DNA from 2 places in the Methylobacterium sp. Leaf113 genome. Region 1 is predicted to be linked to the other one. Evidence: predicted binding sites of a transcription regulator. Region 1 holds the regulator's gene; the other holds the start of a gene.
The links. Region 1 encodes LexA, which represses DNA repair genes until DNA is damaged. Its sites were predicted from a motif close to TGTTCNNNNTGTGTTCNG; they were not measured.
Positions count from the first base shown of each region.

Region 2: a site for LexA is predicted at 4,421-4,438, ahead of uvrA (excinuclease ABC subunit UvrA). Genes of this name have one in related genera too.

Region 1 covers NZ_LMNJ01000023.1:53,062-67,900, forward strand. The annotation lists gene cpaB (Flp pilus assembly protein CpaB) at 1-520, shown strand, start outside; gene ASF60_RS14240 (type II and III secretion system protein family protein) at 555-2,045, shown strand; gene ASF60_RS14245 (CpaD family pilus assembly protein) at 2,150-2,884, shown strand; gene ASF60_RS14250 (AAA family ATPase) at 2,996-4,240, shown strand; gene ASF60_RS14255 (CpaF family protein) at 4,316-5,770, shown strand; gene ASF60_RS14260 (type II secretion system F family protein) at 5,767-6,735, shown strand; gene ASF60_RS14265 (type II secretion system F family protein) at 6,833-7,795, shown strand; gene ASF60_RS14270 (metallophosphoesterase family protein) at 8,005-8,682, shown strand; gene ASF60_RS14275 (calcium-binding protein) at 8,793-10,427, opposite strand; gene lexA (transcriptional repressor LexA) at 10,735-11,487, shown strand; partial or broken gene ASF60_RS14285 (ComEC/Rec2 family competence protein) at 11,481-12,911, opposite strand; gene ASF60_RS14290 (metallophosphoesterase) at 13,596-14,150, shown strand; gene arsH (arsenical resistance protein ArsH) at 14,188-14,839, opposite strand, start outside.
Region 2 covers NZ_LMNJ01000010.1:11,481-26,319, forward strand. The annotation lists gene ASF60_RS08345 (SNF2-related protein) at 1-1,135, opposite strand, end outside; gene ASF60_RS08350 (hypothetical protein) at 1,318-1,962, shown strand; gene ASF60_RS08355 (methyl-accepting chemotaxis protein) at 1,987-4,041, opposite strand; gene uvrA (excinuclease ABC subunit UvrA) at 4,560-7,541, shown strand; gene ASF60_RS08365 (transporter) at 8,075-9,049, shown strand; gene ASF60_RS08370 (fasciclin domain-containing protein) at 9,299-9,871, shown strand; gene hflX (GTPase HflX) at 9,963-11,375, opposite strand; gene hfq (RNA chaperone Hfq) at 11,506-11,760, opposite strand; gene ntrX (nitrogen assimilation response regulator NtrX) at 11,916-13,286, opposite strand; gene ASF60_RS08390 (sensor histidine kinase NtrY-like) at 13,283-14,839, opposite strand, start outside.

The DNA.
Region 1 (14,839 bases):
CGGCTCCATCGCCCGGTCGAGTTTCCTCGCCGGCGAACCGATCCGGCCGCAGAAGCTCGCCCGCTCCGATGGCGGGTTCATGGCGGCGATCCTGCCGACCGGGATGCGCGCGGTGGCGATCAACATCGACACAGCGGGCAGCAACACCGCCGGCGGGTTCATCCTGCCGAACGATCACGTGGACATCATCCGGACCTATCGCGACGAGGATTCCGCGCGCGGGACCACCGACACGCAGCTGTCCGAAACCCTGCTCCAGGATGTCCGCGTCCTCGCCATCGGGCAGGTGGTGCAGGAAAAGAACGGCAACACCGTCGTCACCGGCCAGACCGCGACCCTGGCGCTGACCCCGGGCCAGGCCGAGACCGTGACCCTGGCGCAGAAGGTCGGGCAATTGTCGCTGTCCCTCCGCAGCCTCGTGGATAGCGGCCGCTCCGCCGACGCGAACGTCGATGGACGCCCCGAGACGGCCCTGACCGTGGTGCGGTTCGGCGTCGCGAAGCAGCAGTCGCGACGCTGAGATCGGCGCCCGCACCATGATCGAGGAAGCGTCGATGACCCTCATTCCCCAGCCAGCCGCGGGCCGTTCCCGAATTCAGGCTGGAATCCTGGCCGGGCTTCTCGCCCTGTCGGTGCCGACGCCGAGCGTCGCTCAACCATCGGGCGGTCTGACGGCCGCCCCCGTTCTGGCGGTCGGCGGCAACGAGACGGCGACCTCGCGCCGGGTCGATCTCACCATGGGCCGCTCGCTGGTCGTCGACCTCCCGCGCGACGCCAAGGAGGTCTTCGTCGCCAATCCGAAGGTCGCCAACGCGGTCGTCCGCTCGACCCGCAAGGTGTTCATCATCGGGATGGAGAACGGCGCGACCTCGATCTTCATCATGGACGCCGAGGGCCGGCAGATCACCGCCCTTGACGTCACGGTCGCGCGCGACCTCAACGTCCTGCGTCAGACGCTGAACCAGAGCATCGCCGGGGGACGCTTCGATGTCCGGGCCGCGGGCGATTCGGTCGTCCTGACCGGCACGGTCAACTCGGCCTCGGAGGCGGCGCAGGCCCTCGACATCGCCAATGCCTTCGTGGGCATCTCGGGTACCGGACCAGCCGCACGCGGGGCCGTCATCAACAACCTGACGATCCGCGGCAAGGATCAGGTGATGCTGCGCGTCACGGTGGTCGAGGTCTCGCGGACGGTGCTGAAGCAGTTCGGCGTCAACCTGAGCGGCGGATGGTCCGGTCTCAACCTCGCCAACACGACACCCCTCGCCATCAACGGCGGCCAGTTCCCCAACGGCAACCTGCTGTCCGGCACGATCAACGGCGCCGGCGGCGCGAACCTGACCGCCACCCTGCGGGCCTTCGAGCAGGCCGGCGTCTCCCGCGTCCTGGCCGAGCCCACGCTGACGGCGATTTCCGGCGAATCCGCCACCTTCACCGCCGGCGGGCAGATCCCGGTGCCGTCCAACCTGAGCTGCACCACCATCGGGACCAGCACGATCCAGTCCTGCGTCCCCAGCCTGTCCTACAAGGATTACGGCGTCAGCCTGAACTTCACCCCCGTCGTCCTGGCGGAGAACAAGATCTCGGTGCGGGTCGGAACCCAGGTGACCGAGATCGACCAGCAGAACGCCCTGAACCTCAACTTCACCGGTACAACGACGGCGGTGCCGGGCTTCACCGTCCGCAAGTCGGAAACCACCATCGAGCTCGCCTCCGGCGCCACCATGATGACCGCCGGCCTGATCCAGCAGCGCAATAAGGCCGCGATCACCGGCCTGCCGGGCTTGGTCAACCTCCCCATCATCGGCGCCCTGTTCCGCTCGCGCGATTACCAGCGCCAGGAGACGGAACTGATGATCATGGTCACCCCCTACATCGCCAAGCCGATGGAGCCGCGCCAGATCGCCCGCCCGGATGACGGCTTCGTCGATGCGCAGGACGCGCAGGCGATCCTGCTCGGGCGCTTCAACCGGCTCTACGGCGTCGCGGGCGCGAAGCCCCTCGGCACCGCCTATCGCGGCCGCGTCGGCTTCATCACCGACTAGGCCCGCGCCGCACGGGCTCACAGTCCCGCTTCGAGATCTTCTCAGAATCTCCGCGTCCGAAACCCACAGCGCCGCGGCCCCGGCATCAGCAGGATCCGACCCCGATGTCCCACTCGTCCCCCCGTACCCCGATGGCTCTCGCGGCGATCGCGGGTCTTGCCGCGCTGCTCGGAGCCTGCCGCGCCAATCCGGTGGCGACCACGGGCTCGCTCTATCCGGTCGATTACCGCGCCCGGCACCCCATCGCCCTCACCGAGGGGGTCCGCACCCTCGACGTCTTCGTCACCGGAACCGGCCATCTCGATCCGCGCCAGGCCGCCGACGTCGATGCGTTCTTGCTCGAGTTTCGGCGCTACGGCCGGGGGACTCTGGTGCTCGACCTGCCGGGCGGCATCGCCCCGGCCCAGGGGGCGGCGGTCGAGCGGACGGCAGCGGCCCTGCGCCGGATGGGCGCGGATGGCGGCGTCCCGGGCCGGCAGATCGTGATCTCCCACTACGCCGTGGCCAACCCGAACCTCGCCTCGCCCCTGCGTCTCAGCTTCCAGCGCATGGAGGCGAAGGTTGCCAGCCAATGCGGGACCTGGCCGCAGGATCTCGGCGTCGGCGATGCGCCCTTCAACGGACGCAACGAAACCTACTGGAATTTCGGGTGCGCCTCGCAGTCGAACTTCGCCGCCCAGGTCGCAGACCCCGTCGACCTCGTCCGGGCCCGGCCCGAGGGGCGCATCGACACCATCCGGCGGACCAACGACATCGGCAAGATCCGGGACGGCAAGGATCCGTCAATCGAATGGCGTCAGGATGGGAAGACCTCGGTCAAGTCGCAGGTCTCGCAATAACCGCAAGGGGCGGGTGGCCCGGCGCCACCCTCTAAGTTACCCGCCACGTCGCTCATCACGTCATCCGCCTTCGCTCCCGCCTCTGCACCAACCTGAACCGGAACCACCCTCATGACGGATCTGAACGAGACGTCCGAGCGCATCATCGCCCCCGTGCCCCGCATCACGATCCAGGCGTTCTGCGAGACGCAGGAGAGTGCGACCCTGGTCGAATCGGTCGGCTTGGATCGACGCATGAACAAGGCGCACATCAAGGTTCAGATGGGGGGCGGCGCCGCCGCCGTCGAAGCCTACCGCCACGCGCCGACGCCGAACGTCATCGTCATCGAAACCCAGGGCATGAAATCGCGCCCGCTCGAGTACCTCGATTCACTGGCGGAGGTCTGTGACGAGGGAACGAAGGTCGTGGTCATCGGCCACGTCAACGACGTGGCGCTCTATCGGCAGTTCATCCAGCGCGGCGTCAGCGAATACCTGATGGCGCCCGTGCGCCCGATCGATCTGATCCAGGCCATCTCGGACCTCTTCACCGCTCCGGGTGCCAAGCCGGTGGGGCGGACGGTCGCCGTCGTCGGCGCCAAGGGTGGCGTCGGCGTGTCCACCCTCGCCCACAACCTCGCCTGGACGATCGCCCGCGAGCAGGACACCGCCACCGTCATCGCCGATCTGGACATCGCCTTCGGCACGGCGAGCCTGAACTTCAACCAGGACCCGCCCCAGGGCATCGCCGAGGCGGTGTTCGCCCCGGACCGTCTCGATTCGATTCTTCTCGACCGCCTCCTCTCGAAGTGCAGCGACCGGCTGTCCCTGCTGGCAGCGCCGGCCACCCTCGACCGGACCACCGATCTGGGCGAGCCGGCGTTCGACCACCTGCTCGACCTTCTGCGGGCCGCGGTGCCGTGCGTCGTCCTCGACGTGCCGCATCAATGGACCGCCTGGTCGCGGCGCCTGATGATCAGCGCCGACGAGATCATCATCGTCGCCAGCCCGGAACTCGCGGCCCTGCGCAACACCAAGAACCTGCTCACCCTGCTTAAGCAGAACCGGCCGAACGACCGCAAGCCCCGGGTCATCCTCAACGGCGTCGGCGTTCCGAAGCGCCCGGAGATCGCCCTGGCGGAGTTCGCCAAGTCCCTCGATACGACGATCGGCGCCGCGATCCCGTTCGACGCGGCCCTCTTCGGAACGGCCGCGAATAACGGCCAGATGATCGGCGAGGTGCAGGCCGGCTCGAAGGCGGCGGAAATCTTCTCTTCCCTCGCCGCCTCGATCACCGGCCGGGCGGAGCTGAAGCGCGCGCGTCCGAACCTGTTCGAGCCCCTGCTGTCCCGGCTCGCCCGGCGCAAGGCCTCCTGATGCGCCATCTGTCGTCCAAGGACCCGATCCTTAAGGACCCGATCCCCAAGGACCCGATACCCAGGAGCCCGCGCCATGTTCGGTAGACGATCGGGCAGTGCTGCGGTGCCGGCCCCGCGGCCGATGACGGACCTTGCGAAGGCGCCGGTCTCCCTGCCGATCCACGATGATTCGATCCTGCGCCCGAAAGCCGAGGCGCCCCGCCGGCCCGAGCCGGTGCAGATCCAGGAGACCTCGAAGTCCGAGGACTATTTCCGCACGAAAAGCATGATCTTCGGGGCGCTGATCGAGGCCATCGATCTGTCCCAGCTCTCGCGCCTGGATGCCGAATCGGCGCGCGAGGAAATCCGCGACATCGTCTCGGAGATCATCGGCCTCAAGAACATCGTCCTGTCGATCGCCGAGCAGGAAGAACTGCTCGACGATATCTGCAACGACGTGCTGGGCTATGGACCGCTCGAGCCGTTGCTGGCGCGCGACGACATCGCCGACATCATGGTCAACGGGGCGACCCGGGCCTTCATCGAAGTCGGCGGCAAGATCCAGCTCACCAACGTGCGCTTTCGCGACAACCAGCAGCTGATGAACATCTGTCAGCGGATCGTGAGTCAGGTCGGCCGCCGCGTCGACGAAGCCTCCCCAATCTGCGACGCGCGCCTCCCCGACGGGTCGCGCGTCAACATCATCGCGCCGCCGCTCGCCATCGACGGGCCGGTGCTGACGATCCGAAAGTTCAAGAAGGACAAGCTGACCCTCGATCAGCTCGTCTCCTTCGGGGCGATCTCGCCCGAGGGCGCCCGCATCCTGCAGATCATCGGGCGCGTCCGCTGCAACGTCGTGATCTCGGGCGGTACCGGCTCGGGCAAGACCACGCTGCTGAACTGCCTGACCCGCTACATCGACGCCGATGAGCGCATCATCACCTGTGAGGACGCGGCGGAGCTGCAATTGCAGCAGGCCCACGTCGTCCGCCTGGAAACCCGGCCGCCCAACATGGAGGGGTCGGGTCAGGTCACCATGCGCGATCTGGTCAAGAACTGCCTGCGCATGCGCCCCGAGCGGATCATCGTCGGCGAGGTCCGCGGACCGGAGGCCTTCGACCTCCTCCAGGCCATGAATACCGGCCATGACGGCTCGATGGGCACCCTGCACGCCAACTCGCCGCGCGAGGCCCTGGCGCGCATCGAATCGATGATCACCATGGGCGGGTTCAGCCTGCCGTCGCGAACTCTGCGCGAGATGATCTGCGGGTCCATCGACGTGATCGTGCAGGCGACGCGCCTGCGGGACGGCTCACGCCGGATCACCCACATCACCGAGGTGTTGGGCCTGGAGGGTGACGTCATCATCACCCAGGACCTCTTCCTCTACGACGTGCTGGGCGAGGACGCGAACGGCAAGCTGATCGGCCGCCATCGCTCCACCGGCATCGGCCGCCCGCGCTTCTGGGAGCGCGCGCGCTATTACGGTGAGGACGAGGCGCTGGCGGCCGCGCTGGACGCGGCCGGAGAGGACGGGAGCGGATCGTGAACGCCAGCGGCCTCGTCCTCGCCTCCGGTCTCCTGGCCCTGACGGCCGGCGGACTGGCCTATGTCTTCGTGTCCCCCTACCTCTCGGGCGAGCGGCGCTCCGCCGAGCGGCGCCGGACCGTGAGCGTCGTCGCGGCCCCGGGCGCCCGTGCGGCGACGGTCAGCCGGCGGGATCAGGTCGCGAAGAGCCTGAAGGAGGTCGAGGCCAAGCGCGAGGGCACCAAGGTGACCCTGGAGCTGAAGATCGCCCGCGCGGGCCTGTCCTGGTCCCGCAACCAGTATTACCTGATCTCGGCCGGGATCGCGCTCGTCTTCGGCGCGACCATCTTCATCACGACCGGCAACCCCCTGGCCGGTCTCGGCGCCGTGTTCGCCGGTGGCTTCGGTCTGCCGCTCTGGCTTCTGACCTTTCTGCGCAAGCGCCGGATCGCCGCCTTCATCAAGGAACTTCCGACCGCGATCGACATCATCACCCGCGGCGTGCGCGCCGGCATCCCGGTGGGCGACTGCTTCCGGATCATCTCGCGCGAGGCCGAGGAACCGATCCGCAGCGAGTTCCGGCAGGTGGTGGAATCCCAGACCCTCGGGGTTTCGCTCGGGGAGGCCCTCCTGAAGATGTATGAGCGCGTGCCGGTCTCCGACGTGAACTTCTTCGCGATCGTGATCAGCATCCAGGCCAAGTCCGGCGGCAACCTCTCGGAGGCCCTGGCCAACCTGTCCCGCGTCCTGCGCGAGCGGAAGAAGATGGCCGGCAAGATCCAGGCGATGAGCATGGAGGCCAAGGCCTCCGGCGGCATCATCGCGGCCCTCCCCTTCATCGTGGCCACCCTGACCTACCTGTCGAGCCCGGACTACATCTCGCTGCTGTGGCGGACCGATATCGGCAAGCTCGCGCTGGTGGGCTCCGCGATCTGGATGTCGATCGGGGTCTTCACGATGAAGAAGATGATCAACTTCGACGTCTGATGAGGCCGCCGACCCGCTCTCTCCGCCGTCCGCGCTCCACGCGCGGGCTCCCCGCTCACCCCCATCCGCGCCCGGCGGGATCGTACGGAGACACCGCATGCTGGACCTGATCGCCGCCAAGGTCACCGAGCCGCGCTTCCTCGGCACGGTCCTGGCCGGCGTCGCCGCCGCGGCGACCGCCTTCGCGCTGCTCCAGCCGATGATCGAGCCCGACCGCCTGGGCAAGCGCATGAAGCTGATCGGCGAGGAGCGGGAGGAGATTCGCCGCCGCGAACGCGAGCGGATGTCCTCGAAGGTCACCCTGCGGGTCGCGCCCAAAGCCTACATGAAGCGGGTGGTGGAGCGGTTCAGCCTCGATCGCTGGCTCGGGACCGAGACGGCCCGCAAGCAGCTGATGATGGCGGGCTACCGCTCGCCGGGCGCCGAAACCGCCTTCCTGTTCTTCCGCCTCGTGACGCCGGTCGTTCTGGCGGTGGTGGCGATCTTCTACCTGTTTGTGCTCGGGGTTCTGGACCAGCCCTTCGCGATCCGGGCGATGATCGTGATCGCGGTCCTTCTCTTCGGGATCAAGGCGCCGGAACTCTACCTTCACAACGCGTCGAGCAAGCGCCAGACGGAAATTCGCTCGGCCTGGCCGGATGCGCTCGACCTCACGTTGATCTGCGTCGAATCCGGCATGTCGGTGGAGCACGCCTTTCGCCGCGTCAGCGCCGAGGTCTCCGGGCAGTCCATCGTTCTGGCCGAGGAACTCGCGGTGCTGACCGCCGAGCTGTCCTACCTTCCGGACCGGCGCATGGCCTTCGAGAACCTCGCCAGCCGCATCGGCCTCGACCAGATCAAGGCGGTCACGACGGCGCTGATCCAGGCCGAGCGCTACGGCACCCCGGTCGGCCAGGCCCTGCGCGTGCTGTCGCAGGAAAGCCGGGACATGCGCATGAACGAGGCCGAGAAGAAGGCGGCGGCCCTGCCGCCGAAGCTGACCGTGCCGATGATCCTGTTCTTCCTGCCCGTGCTCTTCGTCGTCATCCTGACGCCCGCCATGATCCAGGTCTTTCGCTGACCCACGCCGGAGCCCGATCCGACCCGTGCGCGGCCGTGACCCGGCATTCCCCGCTCACGGTGGCGGGTCAAACCCCTGAGGAGCCCCGACCGGGCGAGCGGTGCGGCGGCAGCCCGGGCGCGTCGAGGATTTTCGTGGCGCCGAATTCCTGCCATGCGGGTGCGATGCTCAGTCCAGCCACTCCGCACGCCCCGCGCCCCGACACCCCCATGAACGACCTGACTTACGCGATCGGCGACATTCACGGATGCGCCGATGCCCTGATGCGGCTGCTCGAACGGATCAACGCCCATCGGGGCGACCGCAGCGCCCGCATCGTCTGCCTCGGCGACTACGTCGATCGCGGCCCCGACAGCGCACGGGTCGTCGCGATGCTGAGCCACCTGCAGGCCTCGGCACCGAACGCCGTCGTCTGCCTCATGGGAAACCACGAGCGGATGATGATCGATGCGTATCGCGATGCGGCGGACGCGGCGGTCTGGCTCGCCAATGGCGGCGATGCCACGCTCCGCTCGTTCGGCGTCACGGAGCCGGACGCGCTTCCGTCGGAGGTGGTGCGCTGGATGGCGTCGCTCCCCACCTTCCACGAGGATGCCCTGCGCTACTACGTTCACGCCGGCTTCCGTCCGGGGCGCACCGGACCGGATCCCGATGTCGCCAACCACCTCTGGATTCGCCAGCCCTTTCTTGGCGCCGGTTTCGACTTCGGCAAGCACGTGGTCCATGGGCATACGCCGCAGCGGACCGGAATTCCCGATCAGAAGCGCTACCGGACCAATCTCGACACCGCCTGCGTCTATGGCCGGCAGCTCACGGCCGGCATCTTCGACCAAGGGCAGGCCGGCCCGATCGGGTTTCTCCACGTCGATCGCGACGGATCGGCTTGAGGTGACTGCGCCCGCGCTCCGCTTGCCCCGGCCTGAAGGCCGCGACGAGGCGAGGAACGAAGAGCGAGGCTCATTCGAGGCGGCCCGATGCAGGCCGCCGCGACATCGGATCAGGCGAACAGGAAGTCGTTCAGCGTCAGCAACGGGCCCAGGGCTCCACCCGCGCTGACCTGAAGCTGCCCCTGGGACCCGCCCGCGGCGTCGTGAACCTCGTAGACGCGCGCGTTGCCGGACGTTCCGATGAGGTCCAGGGTCGAGGCGACGGCGAACCCGCTGAACTGGATCACATCGCCGCCCGATTGCCCCGCGCCCTGGAAATCGACGATCAGGTCGCGAATGCCCTTCGTCTCCAGATCGCCGAAGGTGATGACGAAGGTGTCATCCCCGGCTCCGCCGGCAACCCGGTCGCCGCCGCGACCGCCCATGATGAGATCGGCGCCGGCGCCACCGTTCAGGATGTCGGTGCCGTCGCCACCTTCCAGGACGTCATCCCCCGCGTCGCCACGCAGGTTGTCGTCGCCGAGACCGGCATAGAGGCGATCGGCGCCGGTGCCGCCCTCGAGCAGGTCATCGCCCTCGCCGCCATCGAGCCCGTCGGCGCCCGCACCCCCGAGAAGGGTGTCGTTGCCGACGCCGCCATAGAGCCAATCCTTGCCGGCCCCACCGTCGATGTGATCGTCGCCCCGTCCGCCCTCGACGTAATCGTCGCCGCCGAAGGCCGAGAAGGTGTCGGATTTGCTGCCGAGCCAGATCTGGTCCTTGCGATCCGTTGCGATCGGAAGGCCCTTGTCCTGAAGGAGAGCGAGATCGAGATCCGAGATCTGCGGGCGCCATCCCCAGGGCGAATAGGGGTCCATCAGATCTTCGACGCCCGAGACATGCGCCCGCGCATCGTCGAGCTTGGCAGGGCCACCCAGGACCGTGGTTGTATTCTCGTCGTAATACACCATCGATCCGTTTTCATACCAGGCCGGCTGGAAATCGATGAACCCGATGGCATGGGCGATCTCATGCTGGAACAGCCCGAACGCGTCGATCTTGTTGGACGGGACACCGGCTTGTCCCTGCGGATCGAAGAAGAGATCGCCGAGCTTGTCCTGGCCCAGGGTGACCTTGCCGTCCGCCTCGCCTCCATTGCCATCCCAACCCTCGCGCGCTTCGAGGATCGGGGCGAAGGTCCATCCCTGGCCGTCCCAGGCATAGCTGGGACCGGCATTGGCCAGGACATTTCCGCCGGCGAAATTGCCCATCGCGATGGCGATCTCGATTACGGCGTCGCCCTGGATGTGTTTCGCCCAGCCATCCGCCGCGCCTTGCGCCGTCGCCAGGATGAGGTCTGCTTGGCCGCCAGCGGCATTGCGGGAACTTTCACTGTCCCAATACGCAATGATTTTCGACATTTTTGCTTGGCCTTGTCGTTGTTCTGGCGTTTTTCTATAAGGGTAATCTCTATCTATAGGCAGTAAAGGACACAACGACGGGGTTTTCTCTTGGTTAAGGAGAGATGAGAGGCAAGGCTTGCAGTGTATGATGCTTCGTAACGCGAACCGTCCATCGCATCGCGCCGTGCCTTTGCGGAATGCGGAGAACGGCCGATCCGGGTGCGACAGAGTCGAGAAACGCGCGCCTTCCCGGTTCGCGCCTTCCCGGTTCGCGCCTTCCCGGTTCGCGCCTTCCCGGTTCGCGCCTTCCCGGTTCGCGCCTTCCCGGTTCGCGCCTTCCCGGTTCATGCCTTCCCGGTTCATGCCTTCCCGATTCATGCCTGCCCGACGCGCACGAAACCTGAGCGCCCTCGATCGCGGGGCAAGGTCTGCGCTCTGGCGGCCTTTCCGCCCGATCCGGATATTGCCAGAGTTGCGTCCGGGTGCTCTGGTGACCGGTGACCGGACCAACCCGACCGGCCCTGAATTGGGATCGGACGCGCGCCACCGCGCACGAATGTCGCCTTTTTTAAGGAACTCTTGCAGAACACTTGCGGAACGTTTAACGTGTTCGTGGTTTGTTTCTGTGGTCGTCCGCCGCAGCCAATGTCTCCAACGAAGAGTGTTCCGCATGTTGACGCGTAAGCAACTGGATTTGCTCCAGTTCATCCAGCTTCGGATGCGCGAGAGCGGCGTTCCCCCGTCCTTCGACGAAATGAAGGACGCCCTCGATCTGAAGTCGAAATCGGGCATCCACCGCCTGATCACGGCCTTGGAGGAGCGGGGCTTTCTGCGGCGTCTGCCGAACCGGGCCCGCGCCATCGAGGTGATCCGGATGCCCGAGAGCCTCGGCGGTCAATCCGCCTCGGCGCGGACCGCGCCTGCGGCGGAAGTCCGTCGCTTCACCCCGAGCGTGGTCGAGGGCGGCAAGGGCAAGGGCGTGCCGGCCGGCGCCTCCATCTCACGCCTGCCGACCACCCAGGCGACCGACGAGAGCGGCCGGGCCGTAACGATCCCGGTGATGGGGCGGATCGCGGCCGGTACGCCGATCTCGGCCATCCAGGAGCAGAGCCATTCGGTGACGATGTCGCCGGACTTTCTCGCGGGTGGCGAGCACTATGCCCTGGAGGTGCGCGGCGATTCGATGATCGAGGCCGGCATTCTCGACGGCGATCTCGTGGTGATCCGCAAGCAGGACACGGCGAATACCGGGGACATCATCGTGGCCCTGATCGATGACGAGGAAGCGACCCTCAAGCGCCTGCGCCGACGGGGATCGTCCATCGCTCTCGAGGCCGCCAATCCGGCTTACGAGACCCGCGTGCTCGGCCCTGATCGGGTGCAGATCCAGGGGCGCCTCGTCAGTCTCGTGCGTCGTTACTGAGGCTCTTCGCCGGTCCCTTCGCCAATTCCTTCGCCCGGCCCTTCGCCGGGCGAACCTGGTGCGTCCTTTGCTCGCCCGATCGGCGCTGCCGGCACGATGTCCGGTGCGGCACGCGCCGGTGCGTCCGTGTTGGCAGGTGCCACGGGTCGCCAGGGAACGGCTTCTCCCGGGCGCCGGGTCGTAACGACGCGGGCGCCCTCGCGCGTGAGGCGCAAGGCCGCCGCGCCGTGTGCCGCCAGGAAGGTCCGGTCGAGGACGAACGCCGCGGCGCAGCCCGGCGGGGCCGATTGGCGGCTGATCAGGATATCGGCCCGGGCGCAATCCTCCGGGAAGGCGCGCTTGTCGGTGACGAGGGCGACCCTGCGCCCATCCGGCAGGGTCAGGGTACAGCCGAGGCCATCGCACCGGGCGTCCGGAAAGGCCGGGACGGCGCCGGCCTTCCGGGCATCGCCATCCGCTTTCAGCCATTGTTCGAGCACGAAGGCCGGCGGACGCCCCAGAGTGGCGAGGTGTCCGCTGCGATCCCGGATCGCCGCCCCGGTGCCTTCCCGATCGACGTAGATGTCGAAGGGATCGGGCGACGCCGCGAAGGCGATGCCGATCGCTGCCGGGATCAACCCGAGCCAACGCAGGGACGAAGCCGGAAGGGTGAGCAGGAGGAGGCCGGCCGCCAGCAGCCCCAACGCCCCCGCCCCGAAGGCCGGCACCACCACGACGGCGTGTCCGAAGCCCGCGATCCAGGTCGAGATCGACAGCATTCCGCGCACCGCCAGACCCATCGCCCACCACACCGGCTGATCCAGGGCGAACGGATAGGCGAGGATGCCGAGCACCGCCGCGGGCATCACCGCCAGGGAGACCAGCGGGAGGGTGAGCGCATTGCCGACGAGGCCGAAGGGCTGCACCGTCTGGAAATGATAGGTCGCGAAGGGCGCGGTGGCGATCTGCGCCACGAGGGTCGTGGCCAGCGTTCCGACGATCGCGGCGATCAGGAACGCGACGGCGCGGGTGACGGGACCGGCGCCCTCGCGCCGGCCGCCCTGTCCGGCGATCAGCGGTGCGCAGGCGATGAGCCCGGCAACGGCGCCGAAGGACATCTGGAAGCTGGGGCCGAGGAGCCCGTCCGGTTCCCGCGCCAGGGCGATCAGCGCGGCGAGCGCGAGGTTGCGCATGCTGAGGGCCGGCCGATCGACCAGAATCGCGCCGAGCATCACCAGGGTCATGATCAGCGAGCGTTCGGCCGCGATGTCCCACCCGGAGAACACGCAATAGGCGGTGACCCCCACCATGGCGATGCCGGCGGCGATCTTCTTGATGGGCCAGTGCAGGGCGGTGAACGGCACGATCGCCAGCCCGGCCCGCACCAGCCAGAACACCACGCCGGCGGCCAGCACCATGTGGAGCCCGGAGATCGACACAACATGGTTGCGAGTTGGCCGGCAAACCATGAGGCCTGCGGGCGACCAAAAGCCTGGACCCAGCTCGATGGCAAGCCCGGCGGGCAGGCACGTCCCATGCGAACAGGCCAATGCGACCGTCTTGCGAGGGGCAAGCGACATGGCGGTCGCCCAACCCTCCGCATCGGAGCGGCGGGCAGGCCCCCCGGGGTCTCCCGAGTGCCATCCCACATCCAGGAACAGCTACGGCAATCCCTACCGGGTGGGGACGAGCCCTACCGCCTCCACGACATCCGTCGCGCAGGGTGTGCCCGAGCTAGGCCCTCCCGTCGCGCCAATGGGGTTAGATGCCTACCCGCTGGCGATGGTTAACAGATTCCTTCCGACCCGGTAGCGATAGCAGGTAGCGCTACCCGCTATCGCTACAGGGTCGGAGTCGCATTCCCTGGCCGGAGAATGCTCTTCAGCCCCAGCGCGCGCATCGGAATTCCAGCGGGCCAGGGCCCCCATGCTGACACCTCGAAAACGTTGCGCCCACGGATGCCGTCGCGCCTGTGGACGCCGAAATTCGCGTGCTTGCCCGATGCCGACCGAGCTGCGATCCATCGCTCATCGAGGAGAACCGACGATGAAAACCGAGACGCCGCACCTTTACCGTTAATCACGGAGTGCCGTGTCGCGTGCCGTGCCTCCGTACCGCCGGAGGCGATCATGCCGAGAACGTTCTTCACTGCGGACGGCCACGTCGGACACAAGGGTATTCTCTCCCCGAGGTTCGCAAACCGGCGCCCGTTTTCCTCCATCGAGGAGCATGACGAGGCAATCGTCGCGGCCTGGAACGCCGTGGTGCGCCCGGATGACATCGTCTGGCACCTCGGCGATTTCGCCTACAAGTGCAGTCTCGACCATGCCGCCGGCATCTTCGCTCGCCTCAAGGGAAGAAAGTACCTCTGCAGGGGCAACCACGACCACGGCCTCGGTGACCGCCTCGAATGGGCCGGCCCCGTCGTCGACGTCCAGAGGATCTTCGTCCAGGATCCGGGCATGCCGAAGCGCGTCGCCCTTTGGGCAAGCCACTATGCGCACGTGACGTGGCCCCATGCATGGCACGGCGACCTGCACGTCTACGGGCACTCCCACGGCGGCATTCCGGCCACCCGGACGAGCCTCGACGTCGGCGTCGATTGCTGGGATTGGCGGCCGGTCACGCTGGGCCGGATCATGGCGAGGATGGCGGCGTCCCCTGCCATCGCCCCGCCATGCTGACGATGGGTCGGTGCCCACTCCGGTCGGGTCACGAAGGTCATTTGACGAACCCTATGTCGACCGCCACGGCCTTCAGGCGCTCAGGCTCGCGCTCCTTGCGCTCGGAGTACCGGTCGACGAGATGGTCGGCTCGCTCCCGGGTCAGGAGCGTGAACCTCACCAGCTCCTCGCAGACGTCGACGACCCGGTCGTAGAGCGGCCCCGGCTTCATCCGGCCGGCGTCGTCGAACTCCTTGTAGGCCATCGGCACCGAGGATTGGTTCGGGATGGTGATCATCCGCATCCAGCGCCCAAGCACGCGCAGGCCGTTGACCGCGTTGAATGACTGGGAGCCGCCGGAGACCTGCATCACGGCCAGGGTCCGCCCCTGCGTCGGGCGCACCGACCCTTCCGACAGGGGGAGCCAGTCGATCTGGCTCTTGATCACCCCGGTCATAGCGCCGTGGCGTTCGGGGCTGACCCAGACGTGCCCCTCCGACCAGATCGAGAGGTTCCGGAGTTCCTGGACCTTCGGGTGATCGGCCGTGGCGTCGTCTGGCAACGGCAGCCCGTGCGCGTCGTAGATCCGCACCTCGCCGCCCATCGCCTCTAGAAGGCGTGCCGCCTCGTACGCGAGGAAGCGGCTGAAGGAACGCTCCCGGAGCGAGCCGTACAGGATCAGGAAGCGTGGGGAGTGGGTGAACGGTGCC
Region 2 (14,839 bases), on a different contig from region 1:
TCGACTCGGTGACGGTAAAGACGATGGCATCGAGCCCGCCGGTCTGGAAGGCGAGACGTGCCGCCTCGTTGGCCTCGCCCGACTGGGTGCCGGTGATCGTCTCCGCCCGCCAGCCGGCTGTCCGCAGCGCCTCGACCAGCGCGGCGGCCGTCTCCAGGAAAGCGACCGAGATCGCCACTGCATGGCCCTCTTCCATCAGGAGGTCGGCGAAGCCCGTGGTTCCCGAGACCCGGAGCAAGCTGGCCTTCTGGCGAAAGCGCAGGTCGGCGGCCCAGCCCGCTGGCTTGCGGGTACTGCCACCCAGCAGCCCCCATTCGCGGCGGAATTCCCGCCAGGTGGCGTCGTAGAGCCGGCGCTCGGCGGGGCTGAGGGCGACTGCGCTGAGGGCACGCTGCACCTCCGGCCAACCGGCGATGTCACCCGGTCGCCGCCGAAGCCCGATCGCTCGATCACCCTTGAACAGGAGGTCGGCCATGATCGTACAGTCGCGCGGGTTTGCCTCCCAGGACCAGTTGGTCCAGCGCCCCTTGGCACGGCCGATGCCGAGATGCTGCATCAGCGTGCGGAACTCGGCCAGTGTCCCGGTCGGCTGGCCGGCGGCCTCGCCGAGCAGACGGCCGAGATACGAGAGTTCGTGCGGGGCCTGGCCCGCCGTGGCGCTGAGATAGATCGTGAAGGCCGCACCCTCCGCGATCTGTCGGCAGACGAGGCTCTGCTGGGCGTAGGGATTGCGGATGCGGTGGCTCTCGTCGAAGACCACCAGGGACCATGCGCGTTTCGGCGTCCCGTGCTTGGCCAGCGCATTGTTCCTGGCCCGGGTCGAGCGCCGATTGCTCGGCGGCGGAGGCGCCATCAGGCCCTTGGTCCGCTCGTAGTTCGTCAGCGTCACGTCCTTCTCGGCGAGGCCCGACAGGGCGATCGTCCGCCGCCACTGAGGCATCGCGCCTTTGGGACAGACGATCAGCACCTCGCGCTCCGGCATGGCGGCGACAGCGCACCAGACCGACAGAGTCTTGCCGAGCCCCGTCATGTCTCCGAGCAGAAAACCCGAACGCCCCGCGCTCCGCGCGGCCAGGATTGCTGCGCTGGCCGCCTGTTGATGAGGGCGCGGGATCAGACGTTCGCTAGCCACCATCAGGAGTGTTTCCTGACCCGGCCCGAAGCGTCGGATTTTATTCTCGTCGGGGCTTTGCAACCATACTCGCGAGATCTTGCCGCCATCCTCACCATGTTTTGAAAACCCTGGAACTGTTCAGGTTGTGCTTTTGTTAAGGGATCATCTCGGCACGCGGCCGGGCGCCCTCATCGGAGACATCGATGCCGACGATCTCGCTGCCAGCTGCGTCGCGCGCTGTGATCGCCCCTGCTTTCGGCATGCTGATGCTGACTCTGCCGGCCCAGGCCCAGAGCGCTGAAGGTGGATTGTTCGATCTGCTGTTTGCGCCTGCCCGCCCCGTCCAGCAAGTCGCACCGGCGCCCGCGCCGGATTTCGATTACGGACAGGCGCGACGCTCCATTCGGCGGGCAGCCCATGCCGGACGCCAGCGTCCGAAGATCCGCTATGCGGCCCTGCCGAAATCGGAGCCCCTCAAGATCAAGGTGACGGACCGCCAGACTCCGATCGACATGACAGCCGGACCGGCCGCTGCCTTCATGCGGGACGAGACGCTTCGGCCCGGTGATATCGTGGTGATGAAGGACGGACCCAAGGTCTTCGTCGGCCGCACTGACGACCGGCATACGGCAGCCGATTTTGCCAGCATCGGCCGGTCCGACTTCATCGATCGGCGCACCCGCACCCAGTTGACAGCGATGATGCTGCCCATCGGAGCGATGCCGGCGGATCAAGCCCGGAAAATGATGCAGCAAGCGCGCAAGGTCATGCCGGCCAATACCGAACTGCAAGCCAAGACCGAACTTACGGCAATGCGGGTGATCAATCCATGGACGACCGCTCGCTAGACCGGACTGAAAGTTTCGGCAGGGTCACGCTGCCCTGACGCTGGCCAGGAAGCCCGTTACCTCGCGACGTAGGTCTGAGGCCTGACGCGCCAGGTCGCTTGCCGCCGACAGAACCTGGGAAGAGCCGCTGCGCGCCGCTTCCGCCGCTTCGCGAACACCTGCAATGTGGCCGGACACGGCGCGCGTGCCCTCCGAGGTTCGCACGGTATTCCGGGCGATTTCCTGCGTCGCGGCATCCTGCTGATCGACTGCGGCCGAGATGTCCCCGGAGATCCGGTTGAGGCGCTGAATTACCTCGGTGATTCCCCCGATAGCCGTGACCGAGGCCTCCGTCGACTGCGAGATTTCGGCGACTTTGGCGGCGATTTCCTCGGTGGCCTTGGCGGTCTGAGCTGCCAAATTCTTGACCTCGCTGGCGACCACCGCGAAACCGCGCCCGGCATCGCCCGCGCGGGCGGCCTCGATGGTGGCGTTCAGCGCCAGCAAATTGGTCTGCCCGGCGATGCTGGTGATCAGTCCGACGATCTCCCCGATGCTGCTGGCGGCAAGCGCCAAACGGTTCACATCCTCGGCCATCCGGCCGGCATCGCGTTCCGCCTCGCCGGCGACGGCGGTCGAGGCCTCGACGCGGTTGCCGATCTCCCGCACCGAAGCGCTCAACTCTTCTGTCGCGGCCGCGACCGTATCGGCCGTCGCGGCGGTCTCGGAGGACGCCGTGGCCACCGACTGGCTTAGGGACGAGGTGTCGCTCGCGGCCTGATTGAGGGCGTAGGCGGCGGTCTCGAGCTGGCTCGATGCGGCCGAAACCGCCTCCACGATGCCGCTGGCCTGGGCTTCGAAGCGATCGGCGAGCGCGACCATCTCGGCCCGGCGGACCGAAGCGGCCTTCGCGGCGAACTGGTCGGCCTCCCCGGCGATGCGGCGGCGCTCGGTCACGCTGGCCTCGAAATCGATGGCCGCCGCAGCGATGGCCCGGACCTCGCGCGCTCCCTTCCGCGGAATTGCCCCGGCCTGCTCGCCGCGGCCAATCGCCGTGAGCGCGCCGGCGATCCGGGTCAGGGGACGGGCGATGGCCGTTCCGAAAGCGTAGGCCAGCCCGCAAGACAGAGCCAGCGTCGCGATACCGGCCGCGACCCATAGCAGGACGCTGCGCTCGGCTTCGGCGCGGGCATCCACGGCTGCCATCCCGAGATCGGCGGTGAGCCGGTCTTCGATGGTCTTCAGGCTGTCAATCCGCTGCGTGGCGACGCCGAACCAGGCGGGCGCATCCGTGAAGGACAGGGCCGTTCCCGGGATCGTGTCGAGAATGATGCGACGCAGGCGCTCGACTTCGCGGGCCGGAGCAGCCGTTTTGACGCCGTCGAGCAATGCTGCCTGGGCCGAACCTGCTCCGAGGCGGAACAGGGATTCGTAGGTGGTCTGGCCTGCACTCAGGCCCGCCAAGCGCTCATGCCCCGCGAGATCGGTCTGTCCGGCGCCGAAGATCGCTGAGGCGGTGGCGCGCTCCTGGCCTGCGAGTTCCTTGAGGGCGAGAAATGACGAATAGGCGGCGATGCGACCGGCGAGATCGGCACTCGCGGCCACCTGGGAAACTTCGCGGACGAGGTCGAGGGCGCTGGCGATCACGCCGGAATAGGCGGCCATGTTCTGGGCCGGCGTGCGCGTCAGGCCATCGACCGCCGCGCGATGCGGGCCAATGGCGGCGATCTGGGCGGTCAAGGCTTCGCTCCGGCGAGCGACGCCCGCGCCGAAGGCTCCGACATCCATGCCGGCTCGCCCTGCATCGAGGGCCGTCCGGGCTGCGTCGGTGCGCAAGCGCTGCGTATCCAGTTCCGCCCGGAACTTGGTGCCCTTCGCGCCGAGGAAGAGACTGGAGGCTCCACGTTCCCGCTGGGTCTCGTGCACCAAAGCACTGATCCGACCCGCCATCCCGACAAGATCCTCGACCTGCACCATCTGAGACCGCAGGCTCATCCGCTCGGTGATGGCAAGACCGACCACCACCGCGAAGGCGAGACAGGGAGCGAGTGCAACGAGCAGGATTCGGAAGCGCAGCGATGAAGTGAAACCGGCGGACATCAGACGAACCTGCTTGCAAGACGATGCAGCGATGGTTTCATTCATCGGGTAAAGGTTGCGTTGCATTACTATCATATGATGAAAATTTGGTCATATCTGATGCAAATTTGGTAACGATGAGCCGTTTGCGTTCCGCGAACTCTGGGTTGCTCCCTCCAGGAATCTGGCGTCTTCCGTGTAGTCGCTCATGACTCAAGCCGTGGAATGGACGCCGTCCTTACGCCCGGTCGTGATCCTGATGAGTCAGGCGGAGACTGGATCGCATTCGACCTTTGTCGGATTTGAGACGGCGCAACGGAGACAACGAAGCCGGCATGTCGATCGACCGCTGTTCCCCCGATCCGGCGCGGTCTCTGGCGGCGGCCGCCGATATTGTGGTTGTACGCTTTTTGTTCTAGCTGAAGAGCCGATATGCGCGGTGTGCGCCTTGCCCGCGGTTGCCTTGCGCCCGACATGCGGCGAACGGGTCGTTCCGAGACGTGCCGGGTCCCGCACCGCAGACCTTCCGAAGAGACTCCATGGCCAAAGCCAAAGCCGCCGCCAAGAAATCGCAAGCCGAGGCCGAGAAGGTCGAAGCCAAGATCGAGGCATTGTTCGACGGGGCGGCGGCGCGCGATGCGCGGGTCATTTCGGTGCGCGGCGCGCGCGAGCACAACCTGAAAAATATCGACCTGACGATCCCGCGGGATCGGCTGGTGGTCTTCACCGGGTTGTCGGGGTCCGGGAAGTCGTCGCTCGCCTTCGACACGATCTATGCGGAGGGGCAGCGCCGCTACGTCGAGTCGCTCTCGGCCTATGCGCGGCAGTTCCTCGAGATGATGTCGAAGCCCGATGTCGATCAGATCGACGGCCTCTCACCGGCCATTTCCATCGAGCAGAAGACCACATCGAAGAACCCGCGTTCGACGGTCGGCACCGTCACCGAGATCTACGATTACATGCGGCTCCTGTGGGCGCGGGTCGGCATTCCCTACTCGCCTGCGACTGGCCTGCCGATCGAGAGTCAGACTGTCAGCCAGATGGTCGACCGCGTGCTGGCCCTACCGGAAAAGAGCCGGCTTTACCTGCTCGCGCCGGTGATCCGAGGCCGCAAGGGTGAGTACCGCAAGGAGATCGCCGAGTTCCAGAAGAAGGGTTTCCAGCGCCTGCGCATCGACGGGGAGTATTATCCCATCGACGACGCGCCGAAGCTCGACAAGAAGCTCAAGCACGACATCGACGTTGTGGTGGATCGCATCGTGGTCCGGCCTGACATCGCCGCGCGTCTGGCCGATTCGTTCGAGACCGCCCTGGAACTGGCCGATGGCATCGCCCTGATCGAGTTTGCCGACGCGCCGGAGGGCGAAGCCCCGCGCGAGCCCATCACCTTCTCGTCGCGCTTCGCCTGTCCGGTCTCCGGCTTCACCATCGCGGAGATCGAGCCGCGTCTGTTCTCGTTCAACAATCCGTTCGGTGCCTGCCCGACCTGCGGCGGCATCGGCCATGAAATGCGGATCGACCCGGAACTCGTCATCTCCGACGCCAAGCTAAGCCTCAAACGCGGCGCTGTCGGTCCCTGGGCGAAATCGACGTCGCCCTATTACGGACAGACCCTGGACGCGCTGGCGCGCCATTACGGGTTCAAGACCACGACCGCGTGGAGCGACCTGACCGCTAAAGCCCGCGAGGTCGTCCTCTATGGGACGCAGAATGAGTCGGTGCGCTTCGCCTACGATGACGGGATGCGGGCCTACGAGGTCAACAAGCCGTTCGAGGGCGTGATCCCGAATCTCGAGCGGCGCTACAAGGAGACAGAGAGCGATACCTCCCGCGAGGAGATCGCGCGCTTCATGAGCGAGACGCCCTGCGCCACCTGCGGCGGCAAGCGCCTGAAGCTCGAAGCGCTCTCGGTCAAGGTCGCGATGCAGGATGTGGGCGAAATCACCGCGCTGTCCGTGCGCGACGCCCATGCCTGGTTCTCGGGTCTGCCGGGTAAGCTCACCGACAAGCAGAACGAGATCGCTTTCCGCATCCTCAAGGAAATTCGCGACCGTCTGACCTTCCTGATCGATGTCGGCCTCGAATACCTGACGCTGGCGCGCGGCTCCGGCTCGCTCTCCGGCGGCGAGAGCCAGCGAATCCGCCTCGCCTCGCAGATCGGCTCCGGGCTCACCGGCGTGCTCTACGTGCTGGACGAACCCTCGATCGGCCTGCATCAACGCGACAACGAACGCCTGCTCGGCACCCTGAAGCGCCTGCGCGACCTCGGCAATTCCGTGATCGTCGTCGAGCACGACGAGGACGCGATCCTGCAAGCGGACTACGTCGTCGATGTCGGCCCCGGCGCCGGCATCCATGGCGGGCGGATCATCGCCCAGGGCACACCCGCGGAGGTTCTGAAGAACCCGAACTCGCTCACCGCCAAATATCTCACCGGCGAGATGAGCGTGCGGGTTCCGAAGGCGCGTCGCAAGGGACGAAAGGGCACGCTGAGCCTGATCGGCGCCCGCGGCAACAATCTGAAGAACGTCTCCGTGGACATCCCCCTCGGAACCTTCACCTGCATCTCGGGTGTCTCAGGCGGCGGCAAATCCACCCTGATCATCGACACGCTGTACAAGGCTGTGGCGAAGTCACTGAACGGAGCCCTCGAGCATCCGGCGCCCTACGAACGCCTCGACGGGCTGGAGCACCTCGACAAGGTCATCGACATCGACCAGTCGCCGATCGGGCGCACCCCGCGCTCCAACCCCGCGACCTACACGGGAGCCTTCACGCCGATCCGTGACTGGTTCGCCGGCCTGCCGGAAGCCAAGGCGCGCGGCTACCAGGCCGGGCGCTTCTCCTTCAACGTGAAGGGCGGACGCTGCGAAGCCTGCTCCGGCGACGGCGTCATCAAGATCGAAATGCATTTCCTGCCGGATGTCTACGTGACCTGCGACGTCTGCAAGGGCCGCCGCTACGACCGTGAGACCCTGGAGGTGAAGTATCGCGACCATTCGATCGCGGACGTGCTCGACATGACCGTCGAGGAGGCGGCCGACCTGTTCAAGGCGGTGCCGACGATCCGCGAGAAGATGGAGACCCTGGCGCGGGTCGGTCTCGGCTACGTCAAGGTCGGGCAGCAGGCGACCACCCTGTCGGGCGGCGAGGCGCAGCGGGTCAAGCTGTCGAAGGAACTATCGAAGCGCGCCACCGGGCGCACGCTCTACATCCTCGACGAGCCGACGACGGGACTGCACTTCCACGACGTCGCAAAGCTGATGGAGGTGCTCCATGAGCTCGTCGACCAGGGCAACACCGTCGTGGTCATCGAGCACAACCTCGAAGTCATCAAGACGGCCGACTGGGTCATCGATATGGGGCCCGAAGGCGGCGACGGCGGTGGCGTCGTGGTGGCTGAAGGAACGCCCGAGCAGATCGCCAAGTCCCGCGCGAGCCATACCGGTCGATTCCTGCGTGACGTCCTGGCCCGCCGTCCCGCTACGGCCCTCGTCAAGGGACGTGCCGCTGCCGAGTAGACGAACCGCGAGCCCGGATTCGCGCACGACACGGGGAAGGGGGCCCTGATTCGTCCGTGTCGGAGGGGCAAAAGCAGCTCGGCACAGCGTCATGGCCGAGCCCAACCGCACCAATCGGGGTACCGGGGCTACGCCGACTGCGCATTGGCAATAGGTCCTTTGCCGGAAGCTCCTGACGCCCAAGCCAGACCATAACAGGTTGAGAGCCCAGCGGTATTTTGCCGATGCTGGCTGGCACGGGCGCTCAAATAGCCGCGCCAACCTGCTCAAATGGTTAACAATTCCTTCCGCTGCACTGCACCGAAAATGCGACTTTTGAGCAACGGTCAGGGTCGATCTGCCCCGTTTCCAAGCATTCCGCTGTCCTTCTGCGGCGTCCTGTAGAATAGTTCTCGACGTTGAGACTTGAAAACGGGCCGCAAGGGGGGCCGCCGGATCCACTGCAAACAAGCCGCACACAAGCGGCGCATCGGCAGAATGGTTCGGACGGCTGCGTGGCGGACGCCTGAAATCCTTGGGAAGGAATGAATAAGATGTCGAAGAACTGGCTCGTTGCCGGAGCGCTCGCGCTCACCGCCAGCATGACTGCCACCGCTTCCTACGCGCAGAGCACCACGGTTCCGGGTGAGCAGGTCGGCCTCGCAACCGGTGCGCCGCTCCCCGAGGGCATCTACGCCCTCAACACCTTCGTGTACCAGATGCGCGACAACCCGTCGGCTCTCGACGTCGGGGTGAACATCCCGGTGCTGGTCTGGTCGACCCCGCTGGTTCCGCTCGGCGGCCGCATCGAGCTGCTCGTCGCTCCTCCGACCGTCTTCGCCTTCGGCAAGAGCGGCTCCAACCTGCGTGACCTGTCGATCAACGTCGGTACTTTCGTCGGCGGCATCTGGGCCTTCGATCTCGGCAACAACTTCGGCGTCAGCTTGCTCGGCGGTGTTTACCTCAACGAGCTCAATGGCGACCGCGGCGTCCTCGTCACCAACAATGGCACGATTGCCGCCTCGGCCGTGCTGCCGCAGCTCTCCTCGAACACCTACCGCTTCGGCGTCGCCGGCAGCTACACCGGCGACGGCTGGAACCTCACTGCCAACCTCACCGCCAACATCTACGACTCGCCCTCCAACTTCGGTGGCGTTCGCAACATTGGTCTCGGCGGCTTCACGCAGTCCTACTCCCTGTCTGACTCGCTGAACCTCGACCTGACCGCGACCAAGAAGTTCGGCAAGTTCGAAATCGGCGCCATCGCCTACGGTACCTACAACTTCGACATCAGCGCCAAGGCCGGCAACCTCATCAACGCTGCTCAGGGTGATCGCGGCCGGTTCCTGATGGGTGGCCTCGTCGGCTACGACTTCGGTTTCGCTACCGGTCAGGTCTACGTCGCCCGCACCGTCGCTCGTAGCGCTGCCAGCTTCGACAGCACCGAGATCTCGGGCCGCCTGATCGTGCCGCTGTACTCGCCGACCCCGGTCGCCGCCGTCGCTGCGCCGATCATCCGCAAGTACTGATCTGGACATCGGCGGCGAGGCCTGGCTTCGCCGCTGCATGACATAGGCAAAGCCCGTCCGACTTCAGTGTCGGGCGGGCTTTCGCATGTTCGGCGGACACCGCAACGCCCGAAGAAACCGGCGCCGATACGGCATTGGAGTCGATGATTTCTATCAGAAGCCGGCGCGTCCCTGAAACTTTCGCCGGTTGCATCCCGTAACGGAGCAAGACCCCCTTGATGGGGCATTCGTTTTCAGAGGAAGCGCTTCATGATCAACCGTCACGCCCGTCGCCCGATTGCGTCAACGTTCGCCGCCGTCGTCCTCGCCTGCTCCGTCGGCGTCGCGTCCCCGGCTCTCGCGAAGAATCCGATGGTCGGCGGTGCGCCGATGTACGCCTCGAAGACCATCGTCGAGAACGCGGTGAACTCGAAGGATCACACCACGCTGGTCGCCGCCGTGAAGGCTGCCGGTCTCGTCGATACCCTGTCCGGCCCCGGCCCGTTCACCGTCTTCGCGCCCACCAACGCCGCCTTCGCCAAGCTGCCGGCCGGCACGGTCGAGACCCTGGTGAAGCCCGAGAACAAGGCTACCCTCACCAAGATCCTGACCTATCACGTGGTCCCGGGTGTCTACACCGCCAAGGATCTGATGAAGCTCGCCAAGGATGGCGGCGGCGAAGCGCAGCTGAAGACGGTCCAGGGTGAGCCGCTCGTCGTTCAGAGCAAGGGCAAGAAGGTCTACGTGACCGACGCCAAGGGCAGCACCGCTACCGTGACCACTGCCAACGTCATGCAGTCGAACGGCGTCATCCACGTCATTAACGGTGTCCTGCAGCCCTGATCGGGCATTTCGATCCCGTCCGAAGCATAGGAAAACGCCCGCGACCCATCGGGATCGCGGGCGTTTTTCATGACTGTTCCGTGCGGGTCGCTCAGCCGACCCGGTTGAGACGGCGGGCGCCTTCAAATCGGTTGAGGAAGCGCGGCTCCTTCTCGGGTGCAATGCGGATCGCGAGGTGCATGGTACCGCCCTCCTCCTCGCGCCGATCGAGCACTTCGGCGTTCTCGTAGAGCCAGTGCAGGGCTGCGCCGTCCTCCGGTGGCAGGACCACCGCGAAGGTCGAGCGCTGGCGCGCGATCCGCGCCTCGATCCGGGCCGTCAGGACTCCCAGGCCCTCGCCGGTCACCGCGGAGACGAGAACCGGCGCGTCGCTGTCGCGATCGCTGCGGCCCTGGCCGCTGAGGTTGAGCAGGCGGGTGCGCTCGTCCCCGTCGAGCAGGTCGGCCTTGTTCCAGACCTCGATGATCCGCGCGGCGGAAGTCTCGATCCCGAGCTCCCGCAGCACGGAGCCCACATCCTCCGCCTGGGCCTCGCTGTCCCCGTGCGAGACGTCCCGGACGTGGAGCAGGATGTCGGCGTGGATCACATCCTCCAGCGTGGCGCGGAAGGCGGCGATCAGCGAGGTCGGGAGTTCCGAGATGAAACCGACCGTGTCCGACAGGATCACGGTCTCGCCATGCGGAAGCTTGGTGGCCCGCGCAGTCGGGTCCAGGGTCGCGAACAGCATATCCTGCGCCATCACCTGGGCCTTGGTGAGGGTATTGAACAGCGTCGACTTGCCCGCATTGGTGTAGCCGACGAGGGCGACGATCGGATACGGAACCCGCGCCCGGCTCTGACGGTGCAGGCCGCGCGTGCGGGTCACGCTGTCGAGCTCGCGCTCGATCTTGGTCATCCGCTCTTGAATCATGCGCCGATCGGCTTCGATCTGGGTCTCGCCGGGGCCGCCGAGAAAGCCGAATCCGCCGCGCTGGCGTTCGAGGTGGGTCCAGGACCGTACGAGACGACTCTTCTGGTAGGCGAGATGCGCGTGCTCGACCTGCAGCGTGCCCTCGCGGGTCGAAGCCCGTCGCCCGAAGATCTCGAGGATCAGCCCGGTACGGTCGATGACCTTGCAGCCGAAAGCCTTTTCCAGGTTACGTTGCTGCACGGGGGAGAGGGCGCAATCCATCACCACCAGACCTATTTCGCGGGCGCGAATCACACCTGCCAGTTCCTCGACGCGGCCCTTGCCAAGATAGGTCGAGGGGCGGATCCGCTGCACCGGGGCGACGATCGCTTCGACCACGTCGAGCTCGATCGCGGCGGCGAGGCCAGCAGCCTCGTCCAGGCGGGCATCGGTGGATCGCAGGATCTCGGGCGTGTGGCCCGTGGTGTTACGTGCCGCCGCGGCCCGGCCGAGATAGGGGCCGACGACGAGAGTGTGGGTGGCCGCAGCGATGTCACCCTCGGGAGCGGCCATCGCCTGGAGCCGGGCTTCGCCGGCCGTCATCGGTTCAGTCATCAAGTCCTTTGATCCGCCCTGTCTTGCCGTGTCGTCAGGCTCGGCCTGTCCTCAGGACAATGGGCGTTCGCCGGCCACAGACAAGGGCGCGACAAACGTTTCACTGCTGCGCCAATCAAATGTGCTGGGCTCACACCTTGTCGGGGGCCGTTTCGTCGGGCTCGAAGAGCTGAACAGGATGTCCCGGCATAATGGTGGAGATCGCGTGCTTGTAGACGAGTTGTGAGTGACCGTCTCGCCGCAGCAGAACGCAGAAGTTGTCGAACCACGTCACGACGCCCTGAAGCTTCACGCCATTGACGAGGAAGATCGTGAGCGGAATCTTGTTCTTGCGAACATGGTTCAGGAACGTGTCCTGGAGGTTCTGAGCGCGTTCGCCCGCCATTTTTTCTTATCCTTGGTTCGCATCGCCGCCCGCCGTAGTAGCGGGTTCTCATCCGTTGGTCTCGACACGAATCGGGCGCACCCGACGTCACATGCCGATCCCGCAACATTACACGTGTATCCCGCCCCCGATGCAAGTGCATCGCGCGCGTGTTCTCAGGGGCCGATGCCGAGCGACTTGAGTTTCCGGTGGAGCGCGGAGCGTTCCATCCCGATGAACTCCGCCGTGCGAGAGATGTTGCCCGAGAACCGGGCGATCTGGGCCACCAGGTACTCCCGCTCGAAGATCTCGCGTGCTTCGCGTAAGGCGAGGCTCATCAGCTTCTCGCCGCCCGAGCCGTTCGGTGTCGTGGGCACCAGGGCGCCGATCTCGGTCGGCAGCATCTCCGAAGTGACCTCCTGCTCCGGATCGGTATGGGTCAGGATCATCAGGCGCTCGACGTTGTTGCGCAGTTGCCGGATGTTGCCCGGCCAATCGTGCGATTGCAGCACCGCCATCGCATCCTCGGCGATGCGCCGGCGCGGCAGGCCGGTGGCCCCCGAAATCTGCTCCATGAAGAACGAGATCAGCTCCGGCACATCCTCGCGCCGCTCGGACAGCGACGGCACCCGGATGGGCACCACCGAGAGCCGGTGGAACAGGTCCTCCCGGAATCGGCCGCCCGCGATCTCCTCGGCGAGGTCGCGCGAGGACGACGAGATGATACGCACGTCGACGTGGACCCGGGCGGTGCCGCCCACCCGCTGGAAGTTCTGATCGACGAGGACGCGCAGGATGCGGTTCTGCGTCTCGCGCGGCATGTCGGCGACTTCGTCGATGTAGAGGGAGCCGCCATGCGCCTCTTCCAGGGCGCCGACGCGGCGCACCCGTCCTTCGCCGGCCTCGACGCCGAACAGCTCGGCCTCCATGGTGTCCGGCGTGATCGTGGCCGCGTTGATGACCACGAAGGGCCCGCTGGCGCGGGTCGACAGGGCGTGGAGCGTGCGCGCCGACAGTTCCTTGCCGGAGCCCGGCGCGCCGAGGATCATTACCCGGGCGTTGGTCGGCGCGACGCGCTCCACGGTCTGGCGCAACTGGTTGACGACCACGGAGGCGCCGACGAGGCGGCTTGCCTGCCCCGAGCGAGCCTTCAGGTCGCGGACTTCGCGCTTGAGGCGAGAAGCCTCCAGGGCGCGTTCGGCCACCAGGATCAGCCGGTCCGCCTTGAACGGCTTCTCGATGAAGTCGTAGGCGCCCGCTTTGATCGCCGCGACCGCAGTCTCGATGTTGCCGTGGCCCGAGATCATCACCACGGGCAGGTCCGGATGGCCGGCCTTGATCTGGTCCAGCACTTGAAGGCCGTCGAGGCGCGAGCCCTGTAGCCAGATGTCGAGGAAGACCAAATGCGGCCGGCGCGATTCGATGGCCGCCAGGGCCTCGTCGGAACCGCCGGCCGTCCGGGTGCGGTGCCCTTCGTCGTCGAGGATGCCGGCGACGAGGTCGCGGATGTCGGCTTCGTCGTCGACGATCAGGATATCGGCGCTCATGAATGGATCTCCGCGATTGGGGGGGCCGTCCGCGCGGCACCCTTCTCATCCTGCACGGAGGGTTTGCCCCCCGGCGTCGTTGGGTCGGTGGCGTCACCAGAGGTTTCGAGCGGCACGCGCAGCCGCACCCGTCCGCCCCGGCCTTCCGGATTGTCGTTCAATTCGATCCCGCCGCCATGCTCTTCGAGGACCTTGCTGACGATGGCCAGCCCCAGGCCGGTGCCACCCTCGCGGGTGGTCATATAGGGCTCCAGCAGCCGCTGGCGCCCCTCGGCCGGAAATCCCTTGCCGTTGTCCGTCACTTCGATGACCACGAATCCGTCCTCGGGCACGAGGCGGACATCGACCCGGCCCTTGCCGAGATCGGCTTCGGGAACCGCCTGAACCGCCTCGACGGCGTTCTTCAGGATGTTGGTGATGGCCTGCGACAGGAGCCGGATGTCGAAGGCCGCCAGGATCGGCTGACCGCCCTCCTCCGCGAAGGAGAAATCGAGATCGGGATGGGCCACCCGCATCATGAAGAGGTTCTGCCGGGTGATCTCGCTGAGATCGTTCCGGGCGATGGCGGGCTTGGGCATCCGCGCGAAGGACGAGAACTCGTCGACCATGCGCTTGATCTCGTCGACCTGACGCACGATCGTCGCCGTGCACTGGTCGAAGATATCCTTGTCGGTGGTGATGACCTTGCCGTACTTGCGCCGGATGCGCTCGGCCGAGAGCTGGATCGGGGTCAGCGGATTCTTGATCTCGTGGGCGATGCGCCGGGCGACGTCGGCCCAGGCCGAGGTCCGCTGGGCCGCGACGAGGTCGGTGATGTCGTCCAGGGTCACCACGAAGCCGCGCGCACCGCCCTGGGCCTGCTCGCTGGTCACCCGGACCGTCACGGTGCGCTCGCGCCCGTCGCGGGTGAGCTGGATCTGCTGCTGCAGGGTGCGCAGGCGCGCCTCGCCGCCTTCCGGGAACAGCGCCTGCAGTTCGGGCACGGCCTGGGTCAGAGGCTTGCCGACGATCTCGTCGGCGGTCAGCCCCAGCGTGCGCTCCACCGACGGGTTGGCGATGGTGACATGGCCCGCCGCGTCGACGCCGAGCACGCCCGGCGATACACCGGACAACACGGCCTCCGTGAACCGGCGCCGGCGGTCGATGAGGTCGCTCGCCGCCGTGAGCCCGTCGTGCTGTCGGCGCAGCTCCTGGGTCATCTTGTTGAAGCTCTCGGACAGGTGCGCGAGGTCTCCGTCGCTCTTCCGGGCCGGCACCTGGGCGTAGAAGTTTCCGGACGCGACCTGATCGGCCGCGTTGATGAGGCGCCGGATCGGCGCGACGAAGCGATTGGCGAAGTTGAGGCCGAACCACACCGCCGAGAGCAGCGCGATCAGCGCGATAAGCACGAAGACCAGCGCGAAGGTGAGCTGGATCGAGCGCTTCAACGAGTCGTAGGTCAGGTATTCCGCCGCCGCCGCCCGCGACACGCCGGGAAACTCGACCGCGAGCTGGCTCACCTCCCGCTGCACCAGCAGCACGGCACCGTCATAGGCCGGCATCCGCAGGAGTGC